DNA from 2 places in the Methylomicrobium sp. Wu6 genome. Region 1 is predicted to be linked to the other one. Evidence: predicted binding sites of a transcription regulator. Region 1 holds the regulator's gene; the other holds the start of a gene.

What was found. Region 1 encodes HrcA, which represses chaperone genes, less so after heat shock. Its sites were predicted from a motif close to TNTTAGCACTCNNNNNNNNNGAGTGCTAANA; they were not measured.
Region 2: groES (co-chaperone GroES) is a predicted target of HrcA. The motif match lies at 2,282-2,312, and genes of this name have one in related genera.

The regions. Positions count from the first base shown of each region.
Region 1 covers NZ_JAXUHN010000092.1:24,781-36,586, forward strand. Annotated here, with positions in the region: gene U2W12_RS17160 (VacJ family lipoprotein) at 1-727, opposite strand, end outside; gene U2W12_RS17165 (bifunctional acetate--CoA ligase family protein/GNAT family N-acetyltransferase) at 1,041-3,722, shown strand; partial or broken gene U2W12_RS17170 (GTP-binding protein) at 3,867-4,121, shown strand; gene dapB (4-hydroxy-tetrahydrodipicolinate reductase) at 4,186-5,007, opposite strand; gene dnaJ (molecular chaperone DnaJ) at 5,004-6,137, opposite strand; gene dnaK (molecular chaperone DnaK) at 6,384-8,324, opposite strand; gene grpE (nucleotide exchange factor GrpE) at 8,385-9,014, opposite strand; gene hrcA (heat-inducible transcriptional repressor HrcA) at 9,077-10,132, opposite strand; partial or broken gene tnpA (IS200/IS605 family transposase) at 10,325-10,565, shown strand; gene U2W12_RS17205 (rhodanese-like domain-containing protein) at 10,908-11,285, shown strand; gene U2W12_RS17210 (nucleoside triphosphate pyrophosphohydrolase family protein) at 11,693-11,806, opposite strand, start outside.
Region 2 covers NZ_JAXUHN010000054.1:130-11,935, forward strand. Annotated here, with positions in the region: gene groL (chaperonin GroEL) at 250-1,908, opposite strand; gene groES (co-chaperone GroES) at 1,960-2,247, opposite strand; gene U2W12_RS05135 (molybdopterin-synthase adenylyltransferase MoeB) at 2,383-3,132, shown strand; gene U2W12_RS05140 (hypothetical protein) at 3,233-3,439, opposite strand; gene pqqA (pyrroloquinoline quinone precursor peptide PqqA) at 3,793-3,867, shown strand; gene pqqB (pyrroloquinoline quinone biosynthesis protein PqqB) at 3,987-4,898, shown strand; gene pqqC (pyrroloquinoline-quinone synthase PqqC) at 4,909-5,640, shown strand; gene U2W12_RS05160 (hypothetical protein) at 5,981-6,367, shown strand; gene U2W12_RS05165 (response regulator) at 6,454-7,902, opposite strand; gene U2W12_RS05170 (response regulator) at 7,917-8,279, opposite strand; gene U2W12_RS05175 (MHYT domain-containing protein) at 8,289-10,226, opposite strand; gene U2W12_RS05180 (response regulator receiver protein) at 10,260-11,108, opposite strand; gene U2W12_RS05185 (hydrogenase maturation protein) at 11,119-11,806, opposite strand, start outside.

The DNA.
Region 1 (11,806 bases):
CTTCCTGCTCCGGCGGATTGCCGTCATAAACCAGATATTCGCGGTTTTGCTGGTAAGCATTTTTGATGAAGTCGTAACGGTCGACCGACGCTTCATCAACAATTTTTTCGGAACTCAGCAAATCGGCGCGCGTGTCTGTAACCTCAATCGCTTTCGCTCCGGTAACCGCCGCACCGACCGCGGTGCTGCCGCCAAAGGAAATATAGGTGAGCGGATTCAGCAGCGCATCGCCGAGCAGGCCGACCGCATCGCGCGGCGAACTCGGGCCCAACAGCGGCAATACCAGATAATTTCCGGAAGGTACTCCCCAAAAACCGAGTGTCTGGCCGAAGTCTTCGTTATGCTTGGGCAGATCCAGCTTGGACGCGATGTCGAATAATCCGCCGACGCCCGCGGTCGTATTGATCAGAAAACGGCCCAGGTCCATGCCGCCTTGCAGCATTTTGAGCTGCAACAAATCGTTGACCGTGACGCCGATATCGGTGATGTTGCCGAAAAAATTGCTGACGCCTTGATTGACCGGTTCCGGCACATATTTTTGATAACCCTTTGCAACCGGTTTGATCACCGCCTTATCCAGGCCGTCGTTAAAACCATGAACGCTTCGGTTCCAGCCTTCCCACTCATCCTTGGGTTGGGCCGGTTCCGATGCGCAGCCGCTCAGCAAGCAGCCAATGACCAGATTGCCGAGTAATACCGAATTCAACATGAATTTGTTTTGAAACATAAATTTATTTGTTAGCGCTTATTAACTTTGACGGGTGCATTTTAACTCAGTATAGCGTTTAAAAGGGAACGATTGAGCGGTTAATGCATTACAATGCATTCATTTTGATCGGAAAATCAACAGATGGCGTTTCTCATCGCGCTTGCAAGCGGCTATAGAATTTGTAAGTTCTTTTGATTGCGGCAAGAAGTGCCGGAATTGCCTTTGGCGGCTCTACTGTCCTGCTATGTTGTTGTCGGCAAAATTTAACCTGTCGAGTTAGTCAAAATGCTAAAATTTTTCCGACTACAGGATTATTCACCGCCGGAGCATTATGGGCCCTCATTATCTCAGCCGTTTTTTCTCACCCCGATCAATCGCCATCGTCGGCGCATCGGAACGCCCTGACAGTGTAGGACACCGGCTATTGCTGAATATGCAGGAAGCCGGGTTCAAAGGCGGCATTTATCCCGTCAATCTGAAACACGAAACTTTACTCGGTTGCAAAGTTTACCGCGACATTAATTCGATTCCTGAAGAACTCGATCTGGTCGTGATCGCGACACCAGCAGCTACCGTACCCGACATCATGCGGCAATGCGGAGACAAAGGCATCAATTGTGTGATCATCATCAGCGCCGGCTTCGGCGAGCTGGGCGCGGAAGGAAAACGCCTGCAGGATGAGATTCTGGATATTGCACATCGCTACGGCATTCGCATCATCGGCCCGAATTGCCTTGGGGTAATCCGCCCGAGCGTCCATCTGAATGCGACCTTCGGCGATGGCCCGGTCAAGGACGGCAATCTGGCGCTGCTGTCGCAATCGGGGGCGGTCTGCACCGCGATTCTGGATTGGGCGCAAGCCAACGACATCGGCTTTTCGACGGTCGTGTCGATGGGCGGCGCGGCCGACATCGATTTCGGCGAAGTGCTGGATTATCTGGCGTTGGATAGCAAAACGACCGGTATCTTGATGTATGTCGAAGGTGTCAGGGATGCGCGCCGATTTTTGAGCGGACTCAAAGTCGCGGCACGGCTGAAGCCGGTGATTCTGATCAAATCCGGCCGCCATGAGGCGGGTTGCAAGGCCGCGATGTCGCATACCGGCGCGCTGGTCGGCGGCGACGATGTGTTCGATGCGGCGATCGAGCGGGCTGGCGTGGTCAGGGTTTACAGTATCGCGGAACTGTTCTCGGCCGCGCGCATCCTGGTTAACAATTATCTGGTCAAGCAGGCGCGGTTGGCGATCATCACCAATGCCGGCGGGCCTGGCGTCATGAGCACCGACCGTGCCGGAGATGTCGGCGTAAAAATGGCCGAACTCAGTCAGCAAAGCATCGATGCCTTGAACCAGGTATTGCCGGCGCACTGGTCGCACGGCAATCCGATCGACATTCTCGGCGATGCGACCGCCGAGCGCTATCAGAAAGCGCTCGAAGCCTGTTTGCACGATCCGAATGTCGATGGCGTGCTGGTGATACTGACGCCGCAAGCGATGACTCATCCGACGCAAATCGCGCATTGCGTGATCGAGGCGGCCGAAACCTGCAGCAAGCTGGTGCTCGCCTCCTGGACCGGCGGCGCCAAGGTCAAGGAGGGCCGGGCGCTGTTTGAAAACAGCCGGGTCGCGCATTTCGACACGCCCGAAGTCGCGGTCGATGCCTTTTCGTTTCTCGCGAAATATCACGACAATCAGATTTTGCTCAAACAGATACCTTCCATTACCGAAGAACTGCGCGCTCCGGATGTGGACGGCGCGCGGCTGATTATCGAGCGCATTTTGTCCGAAGGACGGCAGGTGCTGACCACGCAGGAATCGAAATCTATTCTGGCCGCGTTTCACATCCCGGTCACGCAAACGATCAAGGTTACGGATGCGAAGGACGCGATGATCGTGGCCGAGTCGATGGGCTTCCCTGTGGTATTGAAGGTGAACATGGCCGAGTTCAGCCACAAAACCGACATCGGCGGCGTCAGGCTGAACATTCGCAGTGTGCACGAAGTGTCACGTATTTTTGCCGAAATGGAAGCGGCGATTCGACAGACGCATCCGGAAGTCAGCCAAATCGTGATGACGATCGAACCGATGGTCGGGTCGCAGAGCGGGCGCGAGTTGATGATCGGCGTGATTCGTGATCCTGTGTTTGGTCCGGCGATCAGCTTTGGTCTTGGCGGCACCCTGGTCGAAATTTTACAGGATAGGTCGGTCGCGCTGCCGCCGTTGAATGCCTATATGGCCGGTCAAATCATTGCGAAAACGAAGGCCGCGAAATATCTGGCCGCATTTCGGCAATTGCCTCCGGCCCATAGCAAAGCCCTGATTGACGTCTTGCTGAATGTTTCGGTGATGGTCAGCGAACTGCCGGAAATCCTCGAACTCGACATAAATCCGTTGATTGTCGACGAAAACGGCGTGATGGCGGTCGACGCCAGGATCAAGACGCAGCTATCGCACGAACTGATGCCGTACGCACACATGGCGATTCATCCTTATCCGCATGAATTGACCGAGCATTATCAACTGGCAAACGGCATCAACATTACGATTCGACCGATTCGTCCGGAAGATGGCGATCTGGAAAAAGATTTCGTGCACCGCCTCTCCGAACGCAGCAAATATTTTCGTTTCATGCAGGCGCTGCAGGAACTGACGCCGGAAATGATCGTGCGTTTCACACAGATCGATTATGACCGCGAAATGTCGTTTATCGCGGTCTCCGAGCAAGAAATCCCGCCGAAGGAATACGGCGTCGGCCGCTACATCATGAACCCGGACGGCCGTTCGGTCGAATTTGCCTTGGTTGTGTCCGATGACTGCCAGTGTAAGGGCATCGGCACTCGTCTGATGAAAACCTTGATGCGCACAGCGAAGTTCAAAGGCATTGCATTTATCGAAGGCGAAGTGTTGACCGTGAACAAGCCGATGCTGTCATTTGTCACTAAGCTCGGCTTTAGCATCGAAGAAATTCCCGGTGACCACGAAGTCGTGCGTGTGGTCAAGGATTTACGACAGTAGGGTTTTTGTAAGGTAGGAAGCCGTTTTTCCTTCCCTCTTCACGTGAAGGAAGGACGAAGGTGATAACGATCGGATTTATTAAATGATGCGGAGGCTTTTATTTCACCCCATCATTTGCGGGTTGGTTTTACTTCAAAACGACGGAATCTGACGATTTACGTGATCGACGTGTCAGCCGGCGACAAAATCCCGCGCAAGGGCGGTCCCGGCATCACCCGCTCGGACTTGCTGGTGATCAACAAAACCGACCTGGCGCCCCATGTCGGCGCGTCACTGGAGGTGATGGATCTCGACGCGAAGAAAATGCGTGGCGAACGGCCCTTCGTGTTTACCAATCTGAAAAAAAGCGAAGGATTGAAGGACGTCGAGGATTTCATTATCACGGCCGGAATGCTGTAGCCCGGGAACGCCGAGCCGGGGCTCGGCGTTCCCAGTCGTCCGTACGAGGAAGACGGCTCCGGCTTCAGCCGAGCGCTTTCAAGCCCAAGACGTCCTGCATGTCATATAGGCCGCTCGGTTTGTCCTTCAGCCATAATGCCGCGCGCACCGCGCCGTTCGCAAAGGTCATCCGGCTGGTCGCCTTGTGCGTGATTTCGACGCGTTCGCCATCGTCCGCAAACATCACGGTATGATCGCCGACGATGTCGCCCGCGCGAATCGTCGAAAAACCGATCGTTTTGCGGTCGCGCGCGCCGGTGTGGCCTTCGCGGCCGTAGATCGCGCAGTCTTTCAGGTCGCGGTCCAGCGTCGCAGCGATCACTTCGCCCATTCTGAGCGCCGTGCCGGACGGCGCATCGACCTTGTGGCGATGATGTGCTTCGATGATTTCGATGTCGCAGCCGTCGCCCATCACCCTGGCGGTCATTTCGAGCAGTTTCAACGACAGGTTCACGCCGACGCTCATATTCGGCGACAATACGATCGCGATATTCCGGGCGGCTTGCTCGATTGTCCGTTTTTGTTCCGGCGTGTAGCCGGTCGTGCCAATCACGACCTTTTTACCGGCAGCACGGCATTGTTCTATCAGCGTCATCGAGGTCTCGGGACGGGTAAAATCGATCAGCAAATCAAAATGATCGAGCACCGCTGACAGATCGTCGACCACATGCACGCCGATAGGCCCCATCCCGGCCAATTCGCCCGCATCCTTGCCAACCGCAAGACTGCCGATGCGCGACACCGCGGCGGTAAACTCCGCATGGGCCGCCGCATCGGCCGCCCTGACCAAACAAGAACCCATGCGGCCGGAGACGCCCGCTACTGCAATTCGAAGCATTGTGCTCATCCTGTCAATTTATCGAAAAAACTTTTCACGCCGTCGATGAACGAATGCTCCTGCGGACTGTGATGCTTGCCGCCGCCCATCAGCGATTCATTCAGTTGCGCGATCAAATCTTTTTGTTCCTTGGTCAGGTGCACCGGCGTTTCAACCTGCACCCGGCACAATAAATCGCCGACAGGGCCGCCGCGAACCGGTTTCACGCCCTTGCCGCGCAAACGGAACAATTTTCCGGTTTGAGTTTCTGGTGGGATTTTCAGACTGACCTTACCGTCCAGGGTCGGCACCTCCAGATCGCCGCCGATGCAGGCAGTGGGGAAGCTGATCGGCACTTCGCAATACAAATTGGCTCCGTCACGCGTAAAGATCGGATGATCCTTGACTTGAATCTGCACATACAGATCGCCCGGCGGTCCACCCAACTCGCCGGCTTCGCCTTCGCCCGAGAGACGAATACGGTCGCCGGTATCAACGCCGGCCGGAATCTTGGCAGACAACGTTTTGGTATCCTGAACGCGGCCTTGTCCGTAACATTTGCCGCACGGGTCCTTGATTTGCTTGCCGGTGCCGCGGCAGGTTGGGCAGGTTTGCTGCACCGCAAAGAAGCCTTGTTGCATTCGGACCTGGCCGTGACCGTGACAGGTCGAACAGATCACCGGCGAGGTGCCTTTCTTCGCGCCGCTGCCGGAACATTCGCCGCAGGTCGTCAATACCTGTACTCGAATCTTCGCTTCGGTGCCAGCCACCGCCTCTTCGAGCGTCAGCTCCAGATTGTAGCGCAGGTCGGAACCGCGCTGCGCGCCGCCGCGCTGGCGGCCGCCGCCGAAAATATCGCCGAACATGTCGCCGAAGACGTCGCTGAAACTGTCAGCGCCGAAGCCGCCGTAACGGCCGCCGCCCATTGATGAATCGACGCCGGCATGACCGAACTGATCATAAGCGGCGCGTTTTTTCGCATCGGACAAGACTTCGTACGCTTCCTTGATCTGCTTGAATTTGGCTTCCGCCTGCTCGGGATTATCCTTGTTACGGTCAGGATGAAACTTCATCGCCATCTTGCGATAACTTTTTTTGATTTCTTCATCGCTGGCGTTTTTATCCACACCGAGAAGCTTGTAATAATCTTCTTTTGCCATGTGTTGTTATTGAGTGGCTTTAAACAAAATTGCAGGAGCAGGCAAATGCCTGTTCCTGCAAGTAAAATGTAGGGTGGGTAAACAGTTATCGGCAATTATTCCTGCATTGCTCTATCTCCTGCGTCCATGCAGTCGTCGGCAATTGCTCCTGCATTGCTCTACCTCCTGCGCCCATGCAGTCGTCGTTTGCCCACCGTTTGCAGATGAAATCGGTGGGCAGAAAAGCATTGCCCACCCTACAAAGCTTTAGCCTTTCTTGTCGTCCTTGACTTCTTCAAACTCCGCATCGACCACGCCGTCATCGGAATGACCCGAAGCGGAATGCCCGCCCGCATGCTCGCCGCCTTCGGATGCCGATTTTTGCGCATAGACGCGCTCCGCCATCTTGCCCGACAGTTCGGTCAGATGATTCGTTTTGCTTTCGATCTCGGACTTGCTGTCGCCTTTGCAAGCCTGTTTCAGTTCTTCGATCGCCTTTTCAATCGCGGCTTTTTCGTCGCTGCCGACCTGGTCGCCCAGTTCCTTGATCGATTTCTCGGTTGCATGGATCAGACCGTCCGCATGGTTGCGCGCGCTGACCAGTTCGGTCAGTTTGCGGTCTTCCTCGGCATGCGCCTCGGCGTCCTTGATCATGCGGTCGACTTCGGTGTCTGACAGACCGCTGGAAGCCTTGATCACGATCGATTGCTTCTTGCCGGTTGCTTTGTCTTTTGCCGACACGTTCAAGATACCGTTCGCATCGATGTCGAAAGACACTTCGATTTGCGGAATACCGCGCGGCGCTGGAGGAATATCGCTCAGGTCGAAACGGCCCAGCGATTTGTTCGCGGACGCCACTTCCCGCTCGCCCTGCAAGACATGCACGGTCACCGCGGTTTGATTGTCGTCGGCGGTCGAGAACACCTGCGACGCATTGGTCGGAATCGTGGTGTTTTTCTCGATCAGCTTAGTCATTACCCCGCCCAAGGTTTCGATACCCAGAGACAAAGGAATCACGTCGAGCAATAGCACGTCCTTGACTTCGCCGCCGAGTACGCCAGCCTGGATCGCTGCCCCCAAGGCCACCGCTTCGTCAGGGTTCACGTCCTTGCGCGGTTCCTTACCGAAAATGGATTTGACCATGTCCTGAACTTTCGGCATCCGGGTTTGGCCGCCAACCAGGATTACATCATTGATTTCGGAGGCTTTCAAACCGGCGTCTTTCAGCGCGACTTCGCAAGGGCCTTTGGTACGATTGATCAATTCCTCGACCAGAGACTCCAGTTTCGCGCGGGTCAGTTTCACGTTCAAGTGTTTCGGACCGCTCGCATCGGCCGTAATGTACGGCAGGTTCACGTCGGTTTGCTGGGCTGAAGACAGCTCGATCTTGGCTTTTTCGGCCGCTTCTTTCAGACGTTGCAGCGCTAGCGGATCATTGTGCACATCGACGCCGCTTTCTTTCTTGAATTCGGACGCCAGATATTCGATGATGCGCGCGTCGAAGTCTTCACCGCCGAGGAAGGTGTCGCCGTTGGTCGACAACACTTCGAACTGGTGCTCGCCTTCGATTTCGGCGATTTCGATGATCGAGATATCGAAGGTACCGCCGCCGAGGTCATAGACCGCGATCTTGGTGTCGCCTTTCGGCTTGTCCATGCCGAAAGCCAGCGCCGATGCGGTCGGCTCGTTGATGATCCGCTTGACTTCGAGGCCCGCGATACGGCCGGCGTCCTTGGTCGCCTGACGTTGTGAGTCGTTGAAATATGCCGGCACGGTGATCACCGCTTCTTTGACTTCTTCGCCCAAATAGGCTTCGGCGTCTTTTTTCAGCTTCATCAACACGCGGGCGGAGATTTCCGGCGCCGCCATTTTCTTGCCGTGCACTTCGACCCAGGCGTCGCCGTTTTCGGCTTCGGCGATCTTATACGGCACCATCTTGATGTCTTTTTGTACGACATCGTCCTTGAAGCGGCGTCCGATCAGACGTTTGATCGCGAACAGGGTGTTCTTCGGATTGGTGACCGCTTGCCGTTTGGCCGATTGGCCGACCAGTACTTCGTCGTCACTGGTGAAAGCGATGATCGACGGCGTGGTGCGCGCGCCTTCGCTGTTTTCTATCACTTTCGCGACGCCGTTTTCGAGGACCGCGACGCAAGAGTTGGTCGTGCCTAAATCTATGCCGATAATTTTAGCCATTGAATGCTCCAGACTTGAATTTGTTTATTAGGGTTGAATTTGTTTTTGTATATGGGGGCTGTTTGTGCGAGTTCAAGCCTGTTCGTCGATAATCGGGGGCATTGTTTCCGGTTTTTGCGGCGCTTTCGCGACCACCACCATTGCCGGCCGCAGCAGGCGTCCGTTCAAGCTATAGCCTTTTTGGAAGACATTGACGACCGAATTCGGCGCGGCGCCTTCGATTTCCTGCACCATCATCGCCTGATGCTGTTCGGCGTTGAAAGGCTGGCCGAGCGGGTCGATCGCTTCGATGTGGAATTTGTCGAATGCCGCTTCGAATTGCTTCAAGGTCAGTTCGCTGCCTTCGCGGAATTTTTGTACTTCCGGGCTGTCTCCGGTCGCGGCCTGAAGGCCGAGAACGAGGCTATCCAGCACCGGCAACAAGGCTTTCGCGAAGTTCTCCAGCGCAAATTTGTGCGCGCTTTCGAGATCCCGCTGCGTTCTTTTACGCAGATTATCCATTTCGGCGACCGTTCTGACCGCCTTGTCCCAGTTTTCCTGCGCTTTCTGTTCGGCCTCGGCCAGTTTGGCCTGCAATTCTTCTACTGTCGGTTCCTGTTCAGCCAATTCGGTTGCCGGCGCTTCGGTTTCTTGTACCGGTTCAACGGGTGCCTGAATTTCGGCGTTTACCTGGGCTTTGGTGTTTTCCTGATCGTTGCTCATTCAAAATTTTCCTGCAAAAAGTTAGTCATGCGCATGAGAGCGCGCCCAAAATCGTCTGAACGTTATGATGGGGATGCGGATTTCGGATTCAAGGCGGCACTCAATAATTTTGCGGTCACATCGACATACGGAATGATTTTTTCATAAGCCATCCGCGTCGGGCCGATCACGCCAAGCACGCCGACCACTTCGTCGCTGACCGAATAGGACGAGGTGACCAGGCTGCAATGATCGAACGCCTGATAGCCGGACTCCTCGCCGATAAAAATCTGCACGCCGTCGGCCTTCATGCATTGATCGAGCAGATGGATCACGCTCTGTTTCTGGCTAAACGCTTCAAACAGGGTACGGAGCCGATCGCGGTCGGACAATTCGGAAAAACCCATCAGATTGGTTTCGCCGCTCAGTACGAAATCTTCCTTGTTATCGTCAGGCTCGAATGCCAACTGCGCCATCTTGATCGCATCGAGCATCAATTGATTCATTTCTTCGCGGTCATCCTGCAACTCTTGCAGCACCGCGTCGCGCACCGCCGCCAGGCTGCGCCCCGAATAGATCGAATTCAGATAATTAGCCGCCTGTTGCAATTCGGCAGGGCTGAACAAGCGCGAGGTATGAATGATCTTGTTATGTACTTCTTGCTCATTGGTCACGAAGATGACCAGTACGCGCGAATGCGATAACGGCAAAAACTCGACATGGCGCAGACACAACAATTCGCGCTTTGGCAAGGTCACGACGCCTGCCATCTGGGTCAACTCGGAAAGCAAGCGCGAAGCCACGCCGAGCGCCTTGCTCTGATTGTCGATCGCAGACAAGCTTTCCTGCAGCCGGCTCATCTCGCGAAGTTCGAGCGGCTTGACGGTCAATAGACTATCGACAAACAACCGGTAGCCGCTGACTGTGGGCACTCTGCCCGCAGACGTATGCGGTGAATGAATCAACCCCAAGTCCTCAAGATCGGACATTACGTTGCGAATCGTGGCGGGGCTCAATTTTAAATCGGAGTCTTTCGACAACGCGCGCGACCCGACCGGTTGCCCGTCACTGATATAACGTTCGATCAACGTCTTCAATAATTGCAACGAGCGTTCATTTAATGGATGCGGATGAGTCACACTAACCTCTAACAGAAATCGTTTTTTAGCACTCTGTCGGCGCGAGTGCCAACGGATCAAGTTAGCAGCACGGCCGTTTGTTGTCAACAAAGCTATTCGAAACAATTTGATAAAAGCACATCCCTTGCCTTTAAACCACCGGCTTTAGCCGGTGAGCTTTAGCTGCGAAAATAGAGCACATGGAGGTATGCGATGGATTATAGATACGGGAGCCATACGGTTTTCCAAATTGAATATCACTTTGTCTGGGTTACAAAATATCGCTATCAGGTTCTGAAGGGCGAGGTTGCGGAACGCGTGAGAGATCGTTCGTCAAGCGTGCGCAGCCTTTGATATTCGGATTATCCGAGGCGTGGAGAACAAAGACCAAGTGCATATTTTGGTGAGTGCGCCGCCGAATTTGGTGCCAAGCGAGATTATGAGGCGGATAAAAAGATGGAACCCGATTAAGACGCGTAGTTTAGCCGACGCGTATCCGGACTTTCAGTTAGTAAATCAACCCCGGCCTAAGCCGGGGGTTGATTAGTGGACCACTTTTAGGAGGCTAAATAAAGGGCGGTAACTGCCCGAATAATCAAGGCAGCCGATTTGATTTGCGGTATTATGTCGAAACGCACATGCCAATATCTATCGAACTGCTGATTGCCCATCCAGGCTGCAAGTGAATTTCGGTAGAATATGGCATTGCCGGTGCATGGCTAGGCGCCGTGTCCGCCCTCCGGGTACTCTTTTTATCAATGGGCTAATTGATCTTATGTACTTCAAAACAAAAGCAATGAAAAAATCCTCTGCCGTTATCGCATTGATGATATTCGTTACCGGCTGCATGTTTCAAAAGCCGGACTATTTGAAAATGATCACCGCGACCGAATTAAGCCGAATCATGCAAAATGAGGATATATTCCTGGTTGACGTGCACACGCCCCAGCAGCGCCATATCAAGGGCACCGATCTGTTTATCCCTTACAACGAAGTCGCGAAATACCGGGACAAACTGCCCAAGGATAAAAATACGGCGATTTATCTCTATTGCGAAGGCGGACCAATGGGCAATGCGGCGGCAAAGTCTCTTTATGAGTTGGGCTACCGTAACTTGATTAATCTGGAAGGTGGCGCCAAGGCCTGGAAAAAAGCGGGGCTTGAGTTTGAATGAGGCCCATGGGATGGGCTGTTTCGCCAACACGATAAAGAGGGGTTGATTAAGTGCGGTTGGCGTAAACCCTATTGCAACGACTGTTGGCTTTGAACAATGGCACAATATGCTATCGTAATAGATGGCCTAAAAATGTATAACTGTGTGAGCATACGCGCTTCGTGCCCATGCAGAACTTACTCTTCTACGATTTCAACTCTGAAGAAACATTGAAAAAAATCAAAATCGCAGCGTGGAGACAAAAGATTGGCCATGGATAGTTTTGTGCCTGGGATGGCGATATCCTGGTCCTTTTTTATCGTCCAGGTAGGCACGTGCTTTTCTATTGCCGGGGTTGGCGGGGGCAGCTCTCAAATTTCAACATGATTAACGATGACTATCGTACTAACAAAGTAGAATCAAGAACGTCATTCGTAAAGACAATCGCTTAAATCAGGCAGCTTTCTCCAGTCAACTTCGCCCTGATTTTCGACTTCCAGCCCGTAAGCCGTTCCCGTTTCCAGTTGGTGTTGATGAAATGC
Region 2 (11,806 bases), on a different contig from region 1:
AAGACTACAGCGAAGTCACCCGGACATAGGCTTTAAGTTTAGACCAAATATGATTGGGCAGGATGATTCGTAATGATGTTGAAGCTTATTAGGCTGTACGGGTTAATCTATCTATTTGTGTCCATTAGCACCGCCGACAAGCGCCGATTTATCCCGTTAAGCACAAGATAGAAACAAAAAAGCCCCGGATGGACATGCGTCCAACCGGGGCTTCGAGCTTAAAGCAAAAAGGCTTTAAAGGCGGGGTGATTACATCATGCCGCCCATGCCGCCCATACCACCCATGCCGCCCATGCCGCCCATGTCCGGCACGCCGCCGGCTTTGTTGTCGGCAGGGGAGTCAGCGATCATCACTTCGGTGGTCAGCATTAGGCCTGCCACAGATGCCGCGTTTTGCAGCGCGGTGCGGGTCACTTTCGCCGGGTCCAGAATACCCATTTCGATCATGTCGCCGTATTGGCCGGTGGCCGCGTTGTAACCGAAGCTGCCCGAACCTTTTTTGACTTCGTTGAAGACGACGGATGGCTCGTCGCCAGCGTTCGAAACGATTTGTCGCAGAGGCTCTTCGATCGCGCGGCGCAGAATGTTCACGCCGACGGTTTGGTCGTGGTTGATGCCTTGCAGATTTTCCAACGCGGAAATCGCACGCACCAGCGCGGTACCTCCGCCGGCGACGACGCCTTCTTCAACCGCAGCACGGGTTGAATGCAGCGCGTCTTCGACGCGGGCTTTCTTTTCCTTCATTTCGATTTCGGTTGCCGCGCCGACTTTGATCACCGCAACGCCGCCAGCCAGTTTCGCCAGGCGTTCTTGCAGTTTTTCCTTGTCATAATCGGAGGTTGCGTCATCGGCTTGCGCGCGGATTTGCGCGACACGGCCTTTGATCTTGTCTTCGGAACCGGCGCCGTCAATGAGGGTGGTATTATCTTTGGTTACCAGGACTTTCTTCGCGGTGCCCAGCTGCGATAGTTCCGCTTTTTCGAGCGACAGACCGACTTCTTCTGCGATTACGGTGCCGCCGGTCAAAACCGCGATGTCTTCGAGCATCGCTTTACGGCGGTCGCCGAAGCCAGGGGCTTTAACCGCAGCAACTTTGACGATGCCGCGGATCGTGTTTACGACCAGAGTCGCCAGCGCTTCGCCTTCGACGTCTTCGGCAATGATCAGCAACGGACGGCCGGATTTTGCGACCGCTTCCAGGACCGGCAGCATTTCGCGGATATTAGAGATTTTCTTTTCATAAATCAGAATCAGAGGATCGTCCAGTTCGACGCTCATGCTGTCTTGTTTGTTGATGAAGTACGGAGACAGGTAACCGCGGTCGAATTGCATCCCTTCTACGACATCCAGTTGGTTATCCAGGCCTGAACCTTCTTCAACGGTAATTACGCCTTCCTTGCCGACTTTTTCCATCGCTTCGGCGATGATGTTACCGACGGATTCATCTGAGTTGGCGGAGATCGTGCCGACTTGCGCGATTGCTTTGTTGTCGGTGCATGGGGTGGCGGAGGCCACGATCGCTTCAACCGCTTTGGTCACGGCCAGATCGATGCCGCGCTTCAGATCCATCGGATTCATGCCCGCGGCAACCGCTTTCAAGCCTTCGTTGACGATCGATTGCGCCAGAACGGTTGCGGTGGTGGTGCCGTCTCCGGCGACATCGGAAGTATGAGATGCGACTTCCTTGACCATTTGTGCGCCCATATTTTCGAATTTGTCTTTCAATTCGATTTCTTTTGCAACGGATACGCCGTCTTTAGTGATGGTCGGCGCGCCGAAACTCTTGTCCAGGATCGCGTTGCGGCCTTTAGGACCCAAAGTCACTTTTACTGCGTTTGCCAAAATATTAACGCCTTTTGCCATACGGCTACGTGCGTCATCACCAAAATATACGTCTTTTGCTGCCATTTTAATTCCTGACTGATGTGTTAAATGATTATGATAATGTTACGGGGAGGCTTAGCCTAATACACCCATAATGTCGTCTTCACGCATCACGATAAGTTCCTCGCCGTCAATCTTGACTTCGTTGCCGGAATATTTGCCGAACAACACCTTGTCGCCGACCTTGACTTCCAGCCGGCGAATGTCGCCGTTTTCAAGCTGTTTGCCGGTGCCGACCGCCAGAATGACGCCTTGGCTGGGTTTTTCGGCGGCTGAACCGGGCAGCACGATGCCGCCTGCGGTTTTGGTTTCTTCCTCAACGCGTTTGACTATCACTCTGTCGTGTAACGGACGTATTTTCATCAATCTCTCCTAAAAAAATTAAAGGTTAAAAATTTATTAGCACTCGCGTTTAATGAGTGCTAATAATAAACAGGTTTTGCAGTCTGTCAAGTTCTTTGGCATCATCCCCGCTACCTTAGCCGATTCATATGACTCATGAATGACAACCAACTCTTACGCTACAGCCGTCAAATCATGCTGCCGCAGATCGATGTCGAAGGCCAGCAGCTTTTGCTTGCCGCCAAGGTGCTGGTCATCGGCGCCGGGGGGCTCGGTTCGCCCGCTTCGATTTATCTAGCCGCGGCCGGCATCGGCAATCTGACGATTTTCGATGATGACGATGTCGATTTATCCAATTTGCAGAGACAGATTGCTCACTACACCGACGATATAGGGATTGCGAAAGTTATTTCAACCCGGCAAACCTTGAACCGTTTGAATCCAGATGTAACCGTTCGGGCGGTCAAGCAACGGCTTAGCGGCGCGGAGCTTGCGGACGAAGTCGAAGCCGCCGATGTGGTTCTCGACTGCAGCGACAATTTCGCGACCCGATTTGCAATCAATCGGGCCTGCGTCCAACACGCAACGCCGTTGGTCTCGGGCGCGGCGATCCGCTTCGAGGGTCAGGTTTCTGTGTTTACGCCGGGCCGGGGAGACAGCCCTTGTTACAACTGCCTGTACCGGATGGACGGCGAGGAACCGCTCAATTGTGCAACGAACGGTGTTGTGGCGCCTATTACTGGCATTATTGGCGCGATTCAGGCGATGGAAGCGATCAAGCTGATCATCGGCATCGGCGAGGCATTGACGGGGCGCTTGTTGCTTCTGGACGGATTGACGATGGAGTTTAATACGATGAAATTGAGAAAAAACGCGAAATGCCCTGTCTGCGGTGTGGAGGGTTAAAGGGATGGCAAGCGCAAACCCGCCAGGTTTTCAAAGCCTGACGGGTTTAATTCTCAAGATTGCGTGCCTCTATCGAATAGGTCGTAAACAATGGCGATTGCTATTTGCTTCCGGCAAAGCCTTTGATCATGCCGATGACTTTTTCGGCGAAATCGTTGATCGCCGAAGGACTGTCGCCATGCGGTTCGGTTTCTCCGAAAGGTTTGCCATTGACCTGTGTAAATTTGTATATGAAATAGCCGAGCGGTGCGAAAGCCCCGGCGGCGATTATTAGCATCACCACAAACAATTCTGTAACTTCACCCATAGTGCCTCCTCATGATTTTATAGTGTGTTATATTCGCTTTTAGGTGAAATTTGATCATACTCTTTTTCCGGATGAAAAAACACCTGTAAAAATGTGACAATTGCGCGTTCTCTGCGCGGATGGGCGATTTTCCGTAAATGTCTGATCGGCAATTGAAATATGCGGTGTTATATTTTTCGTGCGCCTTGTCAATGACTTAAAAAAACACACAATTCGCCTTCGAGAACAAAGCAGAACAAGAGGCGAAGCCGGCGCTGGCAAAATGTTGCGTTAGCCCGGAGATCATCGTATACTTCGGCTTGGCTTACTTGATCAAGCTGGCATAAACACAATAACTTCTGGAGGTTACTACTATGAAATGGGAAACACCAAGCTACACGGACCTGCGTTTCGGTTTCGAAGTCACCATGTATATCTACAACCGTTAATCAGCACTTCGGTCTGGTTAGAAAAAAGGGGATCGCAAGATCCCCTTTTTTTTGCCTGATAAATCCGATTCCCTTATAGTATGCGGTATTTTTCGGTCACAGCAGGATAGTTTCGTCTCATGAAGATCAGAGTTCTCGGCGCCGGCGCCGGCGGCGGTTTTCCGCAATGGAATTGCAATTGCAACAACTGCCGCAGGATTCGCCGCGGCGAAATGAACGGCAAGGCCCGCACCCAGTCATCGATCGCTGTCAGCACCGATAGTCGTAACTGGCTGCTGATCAATGCCTCGCCCGATATTCGCGCACAACTGGAAGCGTTTCCGGCGATTCAGCCGAGAGAGGGCATACGCGATACCGGCATCCAGGCGATTTTGCTGATCGACAGCCAGATCGACCATACGACCGGCCTCTTGATGCTCAGGGAAGGCAAGCCGCTCGACATCTATTGCAGCGAGATGGTCCGGCAGGATTTGACCACCGGCTTTCCGGTATTCAACATGCTTTCGCACTACTGCACGGTCAATCATCATCCGGTGCCGACCGATGGCGGCAGTTTCACGATTCCGGGCATCGACGACCTGCGCTTTTACACGCAGGCGCTGAAAAGCAAGGCGCCGCCGTATTCGCCGCACCGCCACGATCCGCATGACGGCGACAATATCGGCCTGATCGTCGAGCAGATTTCGACCGGCAAGAAGCTGTTCTATTCGCCGGGGCTCGGCGAGATCGAACCGCATGTGCTGGCGGCGATGCAGGCGGCCGACTGCCTGATGGTCGACGGCACCTTCTGGACCGACGACGAAATGTGCGCTCAACAAATCAGCCAGAAGCGGGCGCGGCAGATCGGCCACTTGCCGCAATCGGGCGAGGGCGGCATGATCGAGGTGCTGAAAGGCGTCGGCAAGGCGCGCAAGATTCTGATCCATATCAACAATACCAATCCGATCCTGGACGAGGATTCGGCCGAGCGCAAGATCCTCGATGCGAACGGCATCGAAGTCGCCTACGACGGATTGGAAATCGATTTATAACGGAGACCCCATGAACCAGAACGAAAATCAGCCCTGGAGCCGGCAGGAATTTGAAGCCCAGTTGCGCGGCATGGAGAAGTATTATCACATTCATCATCCGTATCACATCCTGATGAATGAAGGCAAGTTGACCAAGGAGCAGATTCAGGGCTGGGTCGCGAACCGCTATTACTATCAGGTCAGCATTCCGTTGAAGGATGCGAACATCCTGGCCAATTGCCCGGATCGCGAGACCCGCGCGAAGTGGATTCAGCGCATCCTCGACCATGACGGCCATCCGGGCGATCCCGGCGGCATCGAGGCCTGGATACAACTCGGCATCGCGGTCGGTCTGAGCCGCGAGGAAATCACTTCCGAGAAATATGTGTTGCCGGGCGTGCGATTCGCGGTCGACGCCTATGTCAATTTCGCGCGCCGCGCCGAATGGCACGAGGCGGCCAGTTCGTCATTGACCGAATTGTTCGCGCCGAAGATCCATCAGCAGCGCCTCGACAACTGGCCGGAGCATTATCCCTGGGTCGAGCAGGAAGGCTACATCTATTTCCGCAAGCGCCTGACCGAAGCCCGCCGCGATGTCGAGCACGGCCTCGAGATCACTCTGGACTGGTATAAGACCCGCGAGCAGCAGGAGCGGATGGTCAAGATTCTGCAATTCAAGCTGGATGTGTTGTGGACAATGGCCGATGCGATGTATATGGCTTATGTTCACAAGATGCCGCCGTATTTCAATATAGGCGCATAAAGGGGCGCATTAGCTGTGAATGCGGGTTTGAGATGCTCGTACATTTTTTTATTATCCTTCAATTTGATAAACGCCGATCATCGCCTATCAATCGGACTATCGCAAGGTGCACGGCGTTGGACGGATGATTGACTCGCAGCTTTGCCGGTTGAACATGGCTCGGAAAGGTGAAATTAAGCCTTGCCATGAGAACTCGAGGTCACGACTGCGAGTTTTAAAATTTATGTGATAGAATAACCTACTTATATAGTCGGTTAAGTTGAGTTTGCGCTTTTGTGCTTAAAGTCTCATGTTGATGGTTATATAAAACTATTATTCTCAATTTTTTAGGTTTAAATGCATGAATTCTTTCAAAAATATCCTGGTTTCTTTGCTAATGGCGGCCGCCCTTTCTAGCGTGTCAACAGCCGCATTTTCCAAACCAGCCGGCGAAGAAGCGGTAAAGTCTGCCCTTGAAGGCACCATTTCCAGCCTTGAGCAAGCCGTGAGTTTGCTGGAACAAGGCGGAGATAGCGAGGCCATCAATAAAGCCATCGGCAAGGCGCGCCAACAACAAAAAGAGTTTCGTTTCGAGGTAACCGAGCGTCAACGTGAAAAAACCGTTAAACAATTAGTTAACGCCCAATCCGATTTTAAGAGCGGCAATGTCCAGCCGGCGGAACAAGCTTTAAGAGGTGCGTTAGCTTCTTTTCAAGAAATGAAAGCAATCTACGACAAAACGCATTAAATAGCTGCCTTGGCAGCGAGGCTGGTACCCGCCGGCACATTGAATGTGAGTTAGTGCGGATTGAATCCCATCAGGAACCGAATAGGTCAGCTTTTCGGAAAGGTGACCGTAAAGTAGGTTCCTGAACCCGGTTCGGAATCGACGGTCACTTTGCCGCGCATCGCCAGCGTGACCATGTTGTTCACGATCGCAAGACCTAAACCGGTGCCACCTCGGCTCCGACCGGTCGTAAAAAACGGCTCAAATATTTTAGCGATATGTTCGCTGTCTATACCCGCGCCATGATCGCGGACCGTCAGCATGAATATGGGTTCATTTTGCTGTTGATCGAACCCGTCGGTCACGGCGATTTCGACTTTGCCGCCATGTCCCTCAGGATAAGCATAGCGTTCGATATTTTGTAAAAAATTCAGCAGGATTTGTCTCAAATAACCCGGGTAGCCGCGCCAATTCGCGTTTTTCTGAATGCCGGAAACATCGACCGCAATATCGAGTTTGGCCTGCCGGGCGCTAAGTTTGAAAAGATCGACTGCGTCTTGTACGACTTCTGGCAAGTTGACCGTTTCCTGTTGCTCAACCATCTGATCGACCGCGATTTTTTTAAAGTTTTCGACCAGCCGATGTGCATTGTTGACATGTTTGATCATCAAAGCGGAGGAATCCAAAATGTCCTGCAGCAATTCTTCGTCTTCCGAGTCTGTTTTAAATAAGGCTTGAATCTTTGTCCGAGACAGGCGGTTCTGAATCACGCTGAGTGCCGTGCGCACGATGCCCAAAGGCGTATTGATTTCGTGCGCGACGCCAGCTACGGCCTGAGTCAAGGTGCGATGGCGATCCAATGCGGCCTCCGCCTGCATGGCCTGGCTGATCAGGTTCATTTCCTGGTCGCGTAGCCGGTTCTTCTCCAGGCTGGCGCCGATGCGGGCTTTTAATAAGGTCGAATTGAAAGGCTTGGGTAGATAGTCTTCCGCGCCCAATTCGATGCCTTTGATCACCTGGCACATTTCAGTACAGGCCGATATCAAAATGATCGGAATTGGCCGGCGTGTATTATCGGCCTTGAGCCTTGTCAGGACGGTAATGCCGTCCATTCCAGGCATGATTACATCGAGCAGGATCAGGTCGAACGCTTCGTCGGCAAGACGCGCCAAGGCACTGACACCGTTATCGGCGGTTTCTATCCGGTAACCCTGGCATTGTAAGAGCCGCGATAAAAGCTCCCGATTGTGTCGGTCATCGTCAACCACCAGAATACGTTCGTTGCCGTTTTTGTTCACCAAGGCGGTTTCAGGGATCGCGCCGGTGGCTGTTGGAGGTAAACTGCATTCGTTGCAGGTCGCATTGGCAAGAGGCGCACAGGAGAAAATGTCTTCGAGGCGTTGCGCCATGCCTTGTGCTGCGCATCTTATGACGCCGAGATCGTCGCATTGTTGTTGCCGGCCTTCGTTGCTGGCATCTTCGGCAAGCAACTCGGCATATCCGGTGATCTGGTTTAAGGCATTGAGCAAGTCATGGCGAATGTTTGGGTCGATCATCGTAGTCTGTTTCCTCATGTCACAAACAGTCGAATTTTGGTAAGGAGCCGCGTCAGGTCGATCGGTTTTGTATCGTAATCGTCACAGCCGGCATCCAGGGCCTTTTGCCGGTCTTCACCCATGGCATGTGCGGTCAACGCGATGATCGGAATGTCGCGGGTTACTGGTTCGGACTTGATCAGCGATGCAGCCTGCCAGCCGTCCATCACCGGCAGACTCATGTCCATCAGGATCAAATCGGGTAAAAGCGATCGGGCAAACTGTACGCTTTCCTCACCATTGACTGCAATCAGGACCTCGTAGCCTTTCTTAATTAGCCGCCTCGACAGCATGTCGCGGTTCAACTCGTTGTCTTCTACTAGCAGGATTTTGGGCATTTTTTGTCCTTAATAACACAAAGTCAGCGGCAGCCTGACCACAAACAGCGATCCTCTGCCGGGTTCACTGTCGATCGCGATCGTGCCGCCCATCATTTCACAAAATTTCTTCGTGATAGTTAGGCCCAAGCCTGTGCCACCGTATTTGCGCGTGGTCGAGTTGTCGGCTTGGGTAAACGCAGCAAAAACCTTGCCAACCTGGTCCTGGCTCATACCGATGCCGGTATCGCGCACCGCGAACACGATCCAGTTGTTTTCTGGCTCGGCGTCCACCGCAACGCTAAAATTGATTTCGCCCGCATGCGTGAATTTGCCGGCATTGCTGAGCAGATTCAATAGGATTTGTCTTAATTTGACAGAATCGGTTGTGATGGCCGGCACGTTTTCGGGGCAGTCGATGCAAAATGTGTTTGCGTTTTTATCGATGATCGGTCGCACGGTATTGGTCACCTCCTCAATCACCGAAAGTAAATGGACCTCTTCAAGGCACAACTCCATCTTGCCAGCTTCGATCTTGGACAAATCGAGGATTTCGTTGATGATGGCCAGCAAATGCACCGCCGAGGAATGAATTTTCAACAAATCACCGATAGATTGATTTTGTCCCGATTCTTTGGCTTCCTCGAGCAGCATCTCGCTGTAGCCGATGATCGCATTCATCGGTGTTCGTAGTTCGTGTGACATATTGGCCAGAAAGGCACTTTTGGCGCTGTTCGCTTCTTCGGCGACCGCCCGCGCCTTTTGCGCTTCAGCGATCGCTTTGGACAATTCGATTTCGGTTTGCTTGAGTTCGGTGATGTCGGTCCGGATCGCGACAGTACCGGTATTCCATACACGCCTTTCGCTGACCCGCATCCACCGGTCGCCCTTGAAATGCTCGATAAAGTTTTCCCGCGGTGTGCGGTGCCGCGCCATCCGTTCGGCCAGCCACTCTTCCTCGCAGCCGTCAGCGTCGAGAATCATCTTGGCCTGGGCAGCTCCGCGCATGATCGTTTCAAAAGACATGCCCGGTAGGATCGGTACGCCGAAGTTCATAATTTCGCGATAGCGCTGATTGCATTCGACCAGGCGGTCTTCCATGTCGAACAGGCAAAAACCGTCAGGGATGCTTTCTATGGCTTCCCGCATGCGAAAGCGGCTGACTGCTTCATCAATTGTTGCTTGCTGAATCCGGCTGTCGACGATCGTGATGAAAATCGCCAGTGAGGCAATCAATACAGAGGTGAATGACACCCAGAAAACGAGTGCGGCAGTATTTAAAGAGCTTTGTGCCCAGACTGGCGAGGTATCGCCGGCAAAAAAATAGGTTGCCGCCATACCCGAATAATGCATGCCTGAAACAGCAAAGCCCATCACCATGGCAGCGCCGATTTTAGTCCATATCGCGCCGGAGCCTTTTTTATTGCGCCCCATTATAAAGTCGATTGTCAACGCAACACCCGATAGCACCACGGCTGTCAGCACGGAAAGCGCTACCAGCTTGGGTTCGAACAACATGATTAAGCGGTGGGAGATGCCTTGCATGGCGGCCATGCCGATATAATGCATCGCGCCGATGCCGAACCCCATTAGCACGCTGGCCAAGATGATTAATTTGCTGATTTTAGAACGGCTGATGACTTCCAGCATCACGTAGCTGGATAATATGACCGGTGCGGTGGACAAGATCGTGATGGATATGTCATAGCTCACCGCAATCGGCAACTTAAGCGCTAGCATCGCGATGAAATGCATCGCCCAAACACCGCCGCCCATCGTCAATGAGCCGGCCAGCAGCCAGACTCGACGTTTATTGCCGGAATCGGCGGCGCGGATGCGCCCCGCGACGCTGAGAGCCGCATAAGACGCCAGACTGACGATCGCGATCGACAGTGCGACCAGACCTGCGTCGTAATGGGCTTCCAGTGCCAGGCTCAAGTCTCTGCCGTCGTAGAAATAATGGTTCATCGCGGCTTAGGCGGATGTTGTTACACAAATTGACTAAAGATCCGCTCGGCTCTGCCGCCAAATCATCGCGAGTTGTCTGACAAAGCCATGCATCAGGCTCACGATCAATTCGGGCGGGCTAAAACGGCTTTTAAACAAAAACGCAACCTTTGCCTGGGAAGGGCTGCCACGTACTTCGATCAGCCAGTAACCTTGATCATCCCGAATATAGCGGTCGCCCGCGGGATTCAGCGGCACGCCTTCCTCAGCGCCAAGCCGCTCCATCAATAGCATGCCACGGTCCGCATCGATTTCATCGGCAAACAGTACCTGGCCGTCAACGATCAGCCAGCGCGGCGTTTCGGCCTGTTCAGGACTGAGGCCGCCAATCGGCGAAAGTGTATAAAGTAGCTTTCTTTGTGATCCCGCAGCCTCGACCAGATTGTTCGACAATTCGATGGTCGCCAGTGCCATGCCGTAGGCGAGATATTGGCGGATGCTGCTTTTAATCAACGAATACAGCTTGTCTTCGGTTGCTTCGACCTTCGTGAAATAGCCGTTAATATCGTAGCGATCGATAACCTCGCGTTCCGGTGCGATACCCGGCTGGCCGGTGCGGATATAGATTTGGGTTAGTTTATTGCCAAGGTTGTTGCGGATAAAATCGCAGAGTTCAAGCCCTGCTCGTTCGGTTTCCATTACCACATCGAGCATGGCGACAGCTAAAGAACAGCCAACTTCAACGTCGTCATTGATCAGCCAAATCGCTTCCTGTTTACTGCACGCGGTATAAATTTTTAGCGGCAAGCCATAGACTTCGAAATTTTTCATCGCCAGCTTTGAAATCGCCAGCACATCGGGTTCATCGTCGACTAACAAAACCGGCCAGTGTTTGAAAAACATGACGGCCTCCTTAATAAGCCAAAGGTTGTCTTAATTCGCTGAGTTTGGCAGCGTCTAGACGCATATGCTTGGCCAGATAAGCCGCGGTTTCCTTCGGTCTGACTTTATGCACGAAGTTGTAGCGGGCTTCATGATAATTGACTTCGCCGCCGTAAAATTTGCCCGAAAAGTTGATTTTCATTTTCTGCAATTCGGCGGCGCGATAGGCGGCCAATGGTTTTACGCGCTCGTCCTTTTGGCGGATTTTAAGCTTTTCTTCGAGCAATCGGGGGTATTGAGGGTCCGCCGCCAAAGCTTCCGCTTTTTGGCGGATCTGCAGCAGAAATTCATCATAGTGGTCGGACAAAATCTCATCGATAAAGCCGATTGCCTTAGCCTTTTTGGTGCCGATAGGCAGCGGAGTCTCGGTCAGTTCCAGGGCCTTGACCGGCCCGACCCGCTTCGGTAGAGAATAGGTCCAGTATTCGGAGCCGTATAAACCCATCGTTTTATAATGCGGATTGAATATCACCCCTTCGCGCGCCCAGACCTTGTCGGCAGCCAGAATTGCCATCGCGCCGCCCGCGCCGCAGCCGCCCCAGACCGCGGATATGGTCAATTTGTTTTCGGTGGTCAAAATTTCATAAACGAAATCGTCGATCGCATTGATATTGCGCCAGGATTCGTTGGCCGGATTCTCTGCTGCTTCGATTGCGTTC